DNA from 2 places in the Pseudocitrobacter cyperus genome. Region 2 is predicted to be linked to the other one. Evidence: predicted binding sites of a transcription regulator. Region 2 holds the regulator's gene; the other holds the start of a gene.

Region 1 (4,198 bases), on a different contig from region 2:
TCTCCCCTCGCCTCCACATTTTGCTCGCGCACCAGTACAAATCCCTGACCTTCAAAGAACGGTTTTGCCGTAATGCTCGCCGCCACGGTGACTTTTCCGGGTAGCATTTTCGCCAGCAATGCTCGTAACAACGCCCCGGCAATCCCCTGCCGCGCGTAATCTGGCGAGACAAAAAGCAGGTCGATGTAATGCCCTACGGCCGTGATAAAACCGACAACCTCGCCGTCCACTTCTGCGACCAGCACCACGGAAGAGGCTAATTTCTGCCGCCACTGTGCGTCATCCACCTGACCCCAGGCGGCGATTTGCGCGGGGGAATAATGCTGGCTGGCGGTTTCAAACACCGCGCGCAGGAAAATCTGACTCAACTGCGGCAGTTCATGCGGCTGCCAGGGGCGAATGTTCATGATTAAAGTCCTAACACCAGTTGTCTTTCAAGTTGTGGATCAAGCAGCGTGACGTGCAGCCCCACCAGCCGGACACCGCGCCCGGCGCGGCGTTCGTGCCAGGTTTTGTAGGCCGTGGCAATCAGGTCTTCTTTGTTCAGACGCGGCCAGACGTGTTCCTGAGTCGTGAGCTGGAAGTCATTAAATTTGAGTTTCACGCCCTGGCGGGCAATCAGCAGGTCGGGTTTGACCTTCGCCAGCCGCCGCTCCAGTTCCGGGTAGAGACGTTCGATAATCGCTTCGCAGTCAGACCAGTCATGGATATCTTCAGCCAGTGTACGTTCCACGCCGATGGATTTTCTTAATCGCTCGTTGTTGATCGCCCGTTCATCAATCCCCTGGCTGCGCTCCCATAATACGCGGCCAAATTTACCAAAGCGTTTCAATAACATGGCGAGATCGCTTTTCTGCACATCTTCACAGGTTTTCAGCCCCATGCTTTCGAGCTTTGCCGCCGAGACTTTCCCAACGCCGGGAATTTTCTCCAGCGGCAGCGTTTTCAGGAATGCCGGGACATCAGCAGGCGTGAGAACAAACTGGCCGTTGGGCTTGTTGAGGTCGGAGGCGATTTTGGCAAGAAATTTCACCGGTGCGATGCCAGCGGAAGCAGTAAGCTGCAATTCGTTGAAGATAGTCTGGCGAATTTCCTGCGCGATAAGCGTGGCAGAGCCATGGCAATGCACGCTGTCGCTGACGTCAAGATAGGCTTCATCCAGCGATAGCGGTTCGATAAGCGAGGTGTAGCGAGAGAAAATTTCGCGAATGTGATTTGAGGCTTCTTTATAAGCATCAAAACGGCCCGGTAGCAGAGTCAGGTGCGGGCAGAGTTTGAGTGCCATGCCGGTGGGCATCGCACTGCGCACGCCGAATTTACGTGCCGGATAGTTAGCCGTACTGATGACGCCGCGTCGTTCACGGCTGCCGCCAATGGCGATGGGGATGTCGCGCAACGCGGGATTATCGCGCATCTCTACCGCTGCGAAGAAGCAGTCCATATCGACGTGGATAATTTTGCGCATACGTTGCCCCCGGATGTTACTGGACAAGTATACAGTATAAATGAAGTAAGTGAGAAGAGGGATCGTGCCGGGTTTTCACCCCCGGCCTGTCCCTCCCCCCGGCACTACAATATCCGCCTTTCCTTCTGCAACGCTTCGCGCGCCATGCGCTTTTTGCGCGCATCGCACGGTTCCGGGCAGTCGCAGACTTTCTCCAGCCCCAGCGAGGAAATGCCGCCGCAACTGCCCTGGATACTTTTACGCTTAATGATGTACCCCAGCGACATACCGAGGATCACCAGCGCGAAAATGGCAAACGTCGCCAGAAATACCGTGAGCATCATCAGCCTCCAAAGTCATCAAGCATGATGTTGTCATCTTCCACACCCAGGTCTTTCAGCATTTTGATGACCGCAGCGTTCATCATCGGCGGCCCGCACATGTAGAACTCACAATCTTCCGGGGCCGGGTGGTCGCGCAGGTAGTTTTCATATAGGACATTATGGATAAAGCCCGTGTAACCCGTCCAGTTGTCCTCCGGCAGCGCATCAGAAAGCGCAATATGGAAGGTAAAGTTCGGGTTATCTCGCGCCAGTTGTTCGAACTCGTCCTGATAGAACATTTCACGCAGCGAACGCGCGCCGTACCAGAAGCTGATTTTCCGGTGGCTATGCAGGCGTTTAAGCTGGTCGAAAATGTGCGAACGCATCGGCGCCATCCCTGCCCCACCGCCGATAAAGACCATTTCGGCGTCGGTTTCTTTTGCGAAAAATTCCCCAAATGGCCCGGAAATTGTCACCTTATCACCCGGCTTCAGCGACCAGATGTAAGAGGACATAATCCCCGGCGGCGCATCTGGCACGCTCGGCGGTGGTGTGGCAATACGCACGTTGAGCATGATGATGCCTTTTTCTTCCGGGTAGTTCGCCATCGAATAGGCGCGCACCGTCGGCTCTTTTACTTCAGAGACGTAGCGGAAGAGATTGAATTTATCCCAGTCGGAACGATACTCATCCGGCACATCGAAATCAGCATAGGCCACTTTGTGCGATGGGCATTCAATCTGAATATAGCCCCCGGCGCGGAATGGCACCACTTCCCCTTCCGGAATAGCCAGCTTCAACTCTTTAATAAACGTGGCTTTGTTATCGTTAGAGATAACCTCGCATTCCCATTTTTTGACGCCAAAGATCTCTTCAGGCAGTTCAATTTTCATGTCCTGCTTCACCGCGACCTGGCAGGCCAGACGGCAGCCCTCTTTGGCATCGCGTTTGGAGATGTGCGACAGTTCCGTCGGCAGGATATCGCCACCGCCTTCTTTGATTTTCACCCGGCACTGCCCACATGAGCCGCCGCCTCCGCAGGCCGATGAGACAAAAATGCCGTTGCTGGAGAGCGTATTCAGCAGTTTGTCGCCCGCAGGCGTTCGGATCTGCCTGTCGGCTTCGTTGTTGATTTCAATCACCACATCGCCTGAGTTGACCAGTTTTGATTTAGCAAACAGGATCAGCACCGACAGCGCCAGAACGATCAGGGTGAACATGGCTACGCCAAGTATAATTTCCATTTTATTCGCCCCTTATAGCTGTACGCCGGAAAAAGACATAAAACCAAGCGCCATCAATCCGGTGGTGATAAAGGTGATCCCTAAACCCTGCAAGCCCGCAGGCACATTTGAATACTTCATTTTTTCGCGCAGCCCTGCCATCGCGACGATCGCCAGCATCCAGCCGATACCGGAACCGAAGCCATAAACAATGGATTCACTGAAGTTATAATCGCGCTGCACCATAAACGACACGCCACCGAAGATGGCGCAGTTGACGGTGATAAGCGGCAGGAATATCCCCAGTGCGGTGTAAAGCGCCGGGAAATATTTATCGAGGATCATCTCAAGGATTTGCACCAGCGCCGCAATCACGCCGATAAACGTGATAAAGCTCAGGAAGCTGAGATCAACCCCGTCCATCAATGCGCCGTCGCGCAGCACCAGGTTATAGACCAGGTTATTCGCCGGAACGGAAATCCCCAGCACGAGCGTCACCGCCACGCCAAGACCAAACGCCGTTGAGACCTTTTTTGACACCGCGAGGAAGGTACACATCCCCAGGAAGAACGCCAGCGCCATATTTTCAATAAAAACGGCACGCACAAAGAGACTGATATAGTGAGCCATCGGTTACTCCTTCTCCTGCTGTTCCGGCTTCCAGGTACGAAGCGCCCAAATTAGCAGGCCGATGATGAAAAAGGCGCTCGGCGCCAGCAGGAACAGGCCGTTCGGCTGATACCAGCCACCATTTTGCACCGTTTCCAGAACCGTTATCCCAAAAAGCTTACCGCTACCGATAAGCTCGCGCAGGAAGCCAACAATCAGCAGAATGGCGCCGTAGCCGAGGCCGTTGCCGATGCCATCCATAAAGCTCGCCAGAGGCGGCGCTTTCATCGCATAAGCTTCCGCACGCCCCATTACGATACAGTTGGTGATGATAAGACCCACAAATACCGAGAGCTGTTTAGAGATCTCATAGGCAAACGCGCGCAGGATCTGATCGACCACGATCACCAGCGAGGCGATGATCGCCATCTGCACGATGATGCGGACACTGTTCGGGATATGGTGGCGGATCATCGAGATAAACATGCTGGAGAACGCCGTCACCAGCGTTACCGCTATGGTCATCACGAACGCGGTTTCCAGTTTTGTCGTTACCGCCAGCGCCGAGCAGACGCCGAGAACCTGAAGCGTGATCGGGT
Region 2 (4,198 bases):
TGATCTTTCGCGTATCCATACCGCTCCTGGATTTTCCCGACAAGCTGATCGCGTTTACCTTCGACGACGGTCATATCATCGTCGGTCAGTTTGCCCCATTGTTCTTTCGCTTTACCTTTGAACTGTTTCCAGTTACCGCTGAGTTCGTCTTTATTCATCATCGGCTCCTTATCGTTCGATCATGGTTGCGTTATCGCATCGTCCTTCGACGTTCATTTCTGCTGAACGTGATAATAAGTGTAGATGAGGATATCGCCGATGATTCACTATTCAGAATCTTTAACCATCGGGTGAGATGAGGGGGCGGCAAACCACGTCCCATTCTGCCAATGGCGACGCCAGATAACTGCCAGAGACAGCCCACGCAGAGCAAGGAAGACCGCCAGCGCCAGCCACAGGCCATGATTGCCCAACATCGGTACTGTCAGGAGCGTCAGGGCAAAACCCGCGGCAGCAACCGCCATACTGTTACGCATCTCCGCGCCGCGCGTCGCACCAATAAACATGCCATCCAGCAGATAACACCAGACACCAATCACCGGAAGCACCGCCTGCCAGAATACGTAGCGATCGGCAAGCTGCTGCAGGGAGGGTAATGACGTCAACATTGCGACGATGTGCCCGCCAGCCAGCGCGTAAACCAGCGCAAAAGCCAGTGCGACGATCCCCGCCTGGCGGCAGGCCGCGCGCCAGACGCTGAGTAACTGACTGTCATCACGCGCACCGTAAGCCTGCCCGGAGTGCGCCTCAACGGCATAAGCGAAGCCATCCAGCGCATAGGCGGTGAAGGTGAGCATCGTCATCAACACCGCGTTAACCGCGACGACATCGCTACCCAGCCGCGCACCAAACACAGTCAACGCGCCAAAGCAAAGCTGAAGTAATAACGAGCGCAGCATGATGTCGCGATTGAGCGCCAGCAGGCTACGGATGTTGCCGCGCCAGGCCATTTTCAGCATTGCAACCGAAATGCCCCGCAGAACCAGCACCTTGCGCGCCATCAGCAGGCCGATTGCCATGGTGGCATATTCGGCGATGACCGTTGCCAGCGCGGCACCCTGCACATTCATGTGCAGGCCCATCACCAGCCAGAGGTCGAGGACGATATTCAGAATATTACCGACAATCAGCAGGATAACCGGAGCCCGGGCGTACTGAACACCCAGCAACCGGCCCAACAGCACCAGGTTCGCCAGCGATGCCGGCGCACTCAGCCAGCGGATTTCAAGAAAACGCCGCGCCTGCTCCAGCACCGCATCGCTGCCACCGACAATAGCAAGCGCCAGATTAATCAGCGGCTCTTTGAACAGTACGATAAGTAGCCCCGCCCCCAGCGCCAGCAGCAGCGGCTGCACCAGCGCGCGAGCCAGACGAACAGGGTCTTTCGCGCCAAAAGCCTGCGCGGTCAAACCGGTCGTGCTCATACGTAAAAAAAGCAGCAGCATAAACAGGAAGCTGGTTGCCGTTGCGCCAATCGCCACGCCGCCGAGGTACACCGCACTATCGAGATGGCCAATCACCGCGGTATCCACCAGGCCCAGCAGGGGAACCGTGATATTGGAGAAAATCATGGGAAGGGCGAGACGCCATAATGCCTTGTCGGCAGCCGTGAAGAGCGACATGGTTAGGAACCTGAACAGAAAAGAGAACGAACAACGGCGCATGATGCGCCGTTGTTATCGGGAGAGGATTACAGCCATTCGCCGTTGCGGATCACGCCAACGGCCAGCCCTTCAATGGAGAAGTTCTGACGGCGAAGATCGACGACAATCGGGGAAAACTCGCTGTTTTCCGGCAACAGTTCAACGACGTTGCCCTGTTTTTTCAGGCGTTTCACGGTCACTTCTTCGTCGATGCGAGCCACGACGACCTGGCCATTTCGAACATCCTGCGTTTTATGCACCGCGAGCAGGTCGCCATCCATAATGCCGATGTCTTTCATCGACATACCGCTAACCCGCAGCAGGAAGTCGGCATTCGGTTTGAACAGCGACGGGTCAACCTGGTAGTGACCTTCAATATGCTGCTGCGCCAGCAGCGGCTCACCGGCGGCGACCCGGCCAATCAGCGGCAGGCCGGTTTCTTCTTCCACCAGCAAGCGAATGCCGCGCGATGCGCCCGAAACAATTTCAATGACGCCTTTGCGCGCCAGCGCTTTCAGATGCTCTTCCGCCGCATTCGGGGACCGGAACCCCAGGCGCTGAGCAATTTCCGCACGTGTTGGCGGCATGCCCGTTTGGCCGATATGATCTCGAATGAGATCAAACACCTCTTGCTGCCTGGTCGTTAACGCTTTCATTCCGCCCCCTGGGTGTATATACAGTTATGCTGTGAGTATATACAGTTGATGGCTATTTTGGAACCGCAAAACACACAAAATACAGGAGTTTTCGCAGATTATGCGAGACTCAGCGGAAAAGCGGCCACAGCAACATAGCCCAGGTCATCAGCGCAACGAAAATCGCCAGCAGCACCGCCGCCGACCCCATATCTTTCGCCCGTCCGGAGAGTTCGTGATACTCAGAACCAATACGGTCAACCACCGCTTCCAGCGCACTATTGAGAATTTCCACTATCATCACCAAAAGAACAGAGCCAATCAGTAATACGCGCGTAATGGCGTCTACATCCAGCCAGCAGGCGATGATAATGGCCACAACCGAGGCGACCCCTTCCTGGCGAAACGCGGCTTCATTGACCCACGCCGCACGAAAACCTTTCCAGGAATAACCAGCCGCTTTGATAATTCGGGTGAGTCCAGTGGTATTATTGGCCATCAAATAGAACCTTTTAGCGTTATACGCATCAATGACAGTAGTTGTTATCGGCGGTAGAACAGAAATCCTGCTGACTTTCTGATATTCTTGCCGCGCATTTGCATGATTAACCAGAGGCTTTACATCGTTTATGTCCGGCTGGCCACGAATTTACTACAAATTACTGAATTTACCATTAAGTGTACTGGTAAAAAGCAAGTCTATTCCGGCAGAACCTGCCCAGGAATTGGGGCTCGATACGTCGCGCCCTATCATGTACGTCCTGCCTTATAACTCAAAGGCCGACCTACTGACCTTGCGCGCCCAGTGCCTGGCGCACGATCTCCCCGACCCGCTAGAACCGCTGGAGATCGACGGCACCCTGCTGCCCCGCTACGTGTTTATTCACGGCGGCCCGCGGGTGTTCACCTATTACACGCCGAAAGAAGAGTCTATCAAGCTGTTCCACGACTATCTCGATCTGCATCGCAGCAATCCGAATCTGGATGTGCAGATGGTGCCGGTATCGGTGATGTTTGGTCGTCGTCCGGGGCGTGAAAAAGGCGAAGTGAATCCGCCGCTGCGCATGCTGAACGGCATTCAGAAATTCTTTGCCGTTTCCTGGCTCGGCCGCGACAGCTTCGTGCGCTTCTCGCCGTCCGTCTCGCTGCGCCGTATGGCCGATGAGCATGGCACCGATAAAATAATCGCGCAGAAACTGGCGCGCGTGGCGCGCATGCACTTTGCCCGCCAGCGCCTGGCTGCTGTAGGGCCGCGCCTGCCTGCGCGTCAGGATCTCTTTAACAAGCTACTCGCCTCCCGGGCGATTGCGAAAGCGGTTGAAGATGAAGCGCGTAGCAAAAAAATCTCCCATGAAAAAGCGCAGCAGAACGCCATTGCACTCATGGAAGAGATTGCAGCCAACTTCTCTTATGAAATGATTCGCCTGACTGACCGTATTCTGGGCTTCACCTGGAACCGTTTGTATCAGGGGATCAACGTCAACAACGCCGAACGCGTTCGCCAACTGGCGCACGATGGTCACGAGATTGTGTATGTGCCGTGCCACCGTAGCCATATGGACTACCTGCTGCTCTCCTATGTGCTGTATCACCAGGGCCTGGTGCCGCCGCATATTGCTGCCGGTATCAACCTGAACTTCTGGCCAGCCGGCCCGATTTTCCGCCGCCTGGGCGCATTCTTTATTCGCCGCACCTTTAAGGGCAACAAACTCTATTCCACCGTGTTCCGTGAGTATCTCGGCGAGCTGTTCAGCCGTGGCTACTCTGTTGAATACTTTGTGGAAGGCGGGCGTTCCCGTACTGGCCGTCTGCTGGACCCGAAAACCGGCACCCTGTCGATGACCATTCAGGCAATGCTTCGCGGCGGGACTCGACCTATCACCCTGGTGCCGATTTACATCGGTTACGAGCATGTGATGG

Evidence for each region. Region 2 encodes LexA, which represses DNA repair genes until DNA is damaged. Its sites were predicted from a motif close to TNCTGTATGTACATACAGNA; they were not measured.
Region 1: a site for LexA is predicted at 1,483-1,502, ahead of dinB (DNA polymerase IV). Genes of this name have one in related genera too.

Annotation. Positions count from the first base shown of each region.
Region 1 covers NZ_JAYMYY010000012.1:19,665-23,862, reverse strand. The annotation lists gene VSR74_RS22310 (GNAT family N-acetyltransferase) at 1-407, opposite strand, end outside; gene dinB (DNA polymerase IV) at 410-1,465, opposite strand; gene nqrM ((Na+)-NQR maturation NqrM) at 1,570-1,785, opposite strand; gene nqrF (NADH:ubiquinone reductase (Na(+)-transporting) subunit F) at 1,788-3,011, opposite strand; gene nqrE (NADH:ubiquinone reductase (Na(+)-transporting) subunit E) at 3,024-3,620, opposite strand; gene VSR74_RS22285 (NADH:ubiquinone reductase (Na(+)-transporting) subunit D) at 3,624-4,198, opposite strand, start outside.
Region 2 covers NZ_JAYMYY010000008.1:93,066-97,263, forward strand. The annotation lists gene VSR74_RS20260 (CsbD family protein) at 1-158, opposite strand, end outside; gene dinF (MATE family efflux transporter DinF) at 267-1,622, opposite strand; gene lexA (transcriptional repressor LexA) at 1,691-2,299, opposite strand; gene VSR74_RS20275 (diacylglycerol kinase) at 2,409-2,777, opposite strand; gene plsB (glycerol-3-phosphate 1-O-acyltransferase PlsB) at 2,908-4,198, shown strand, end outside.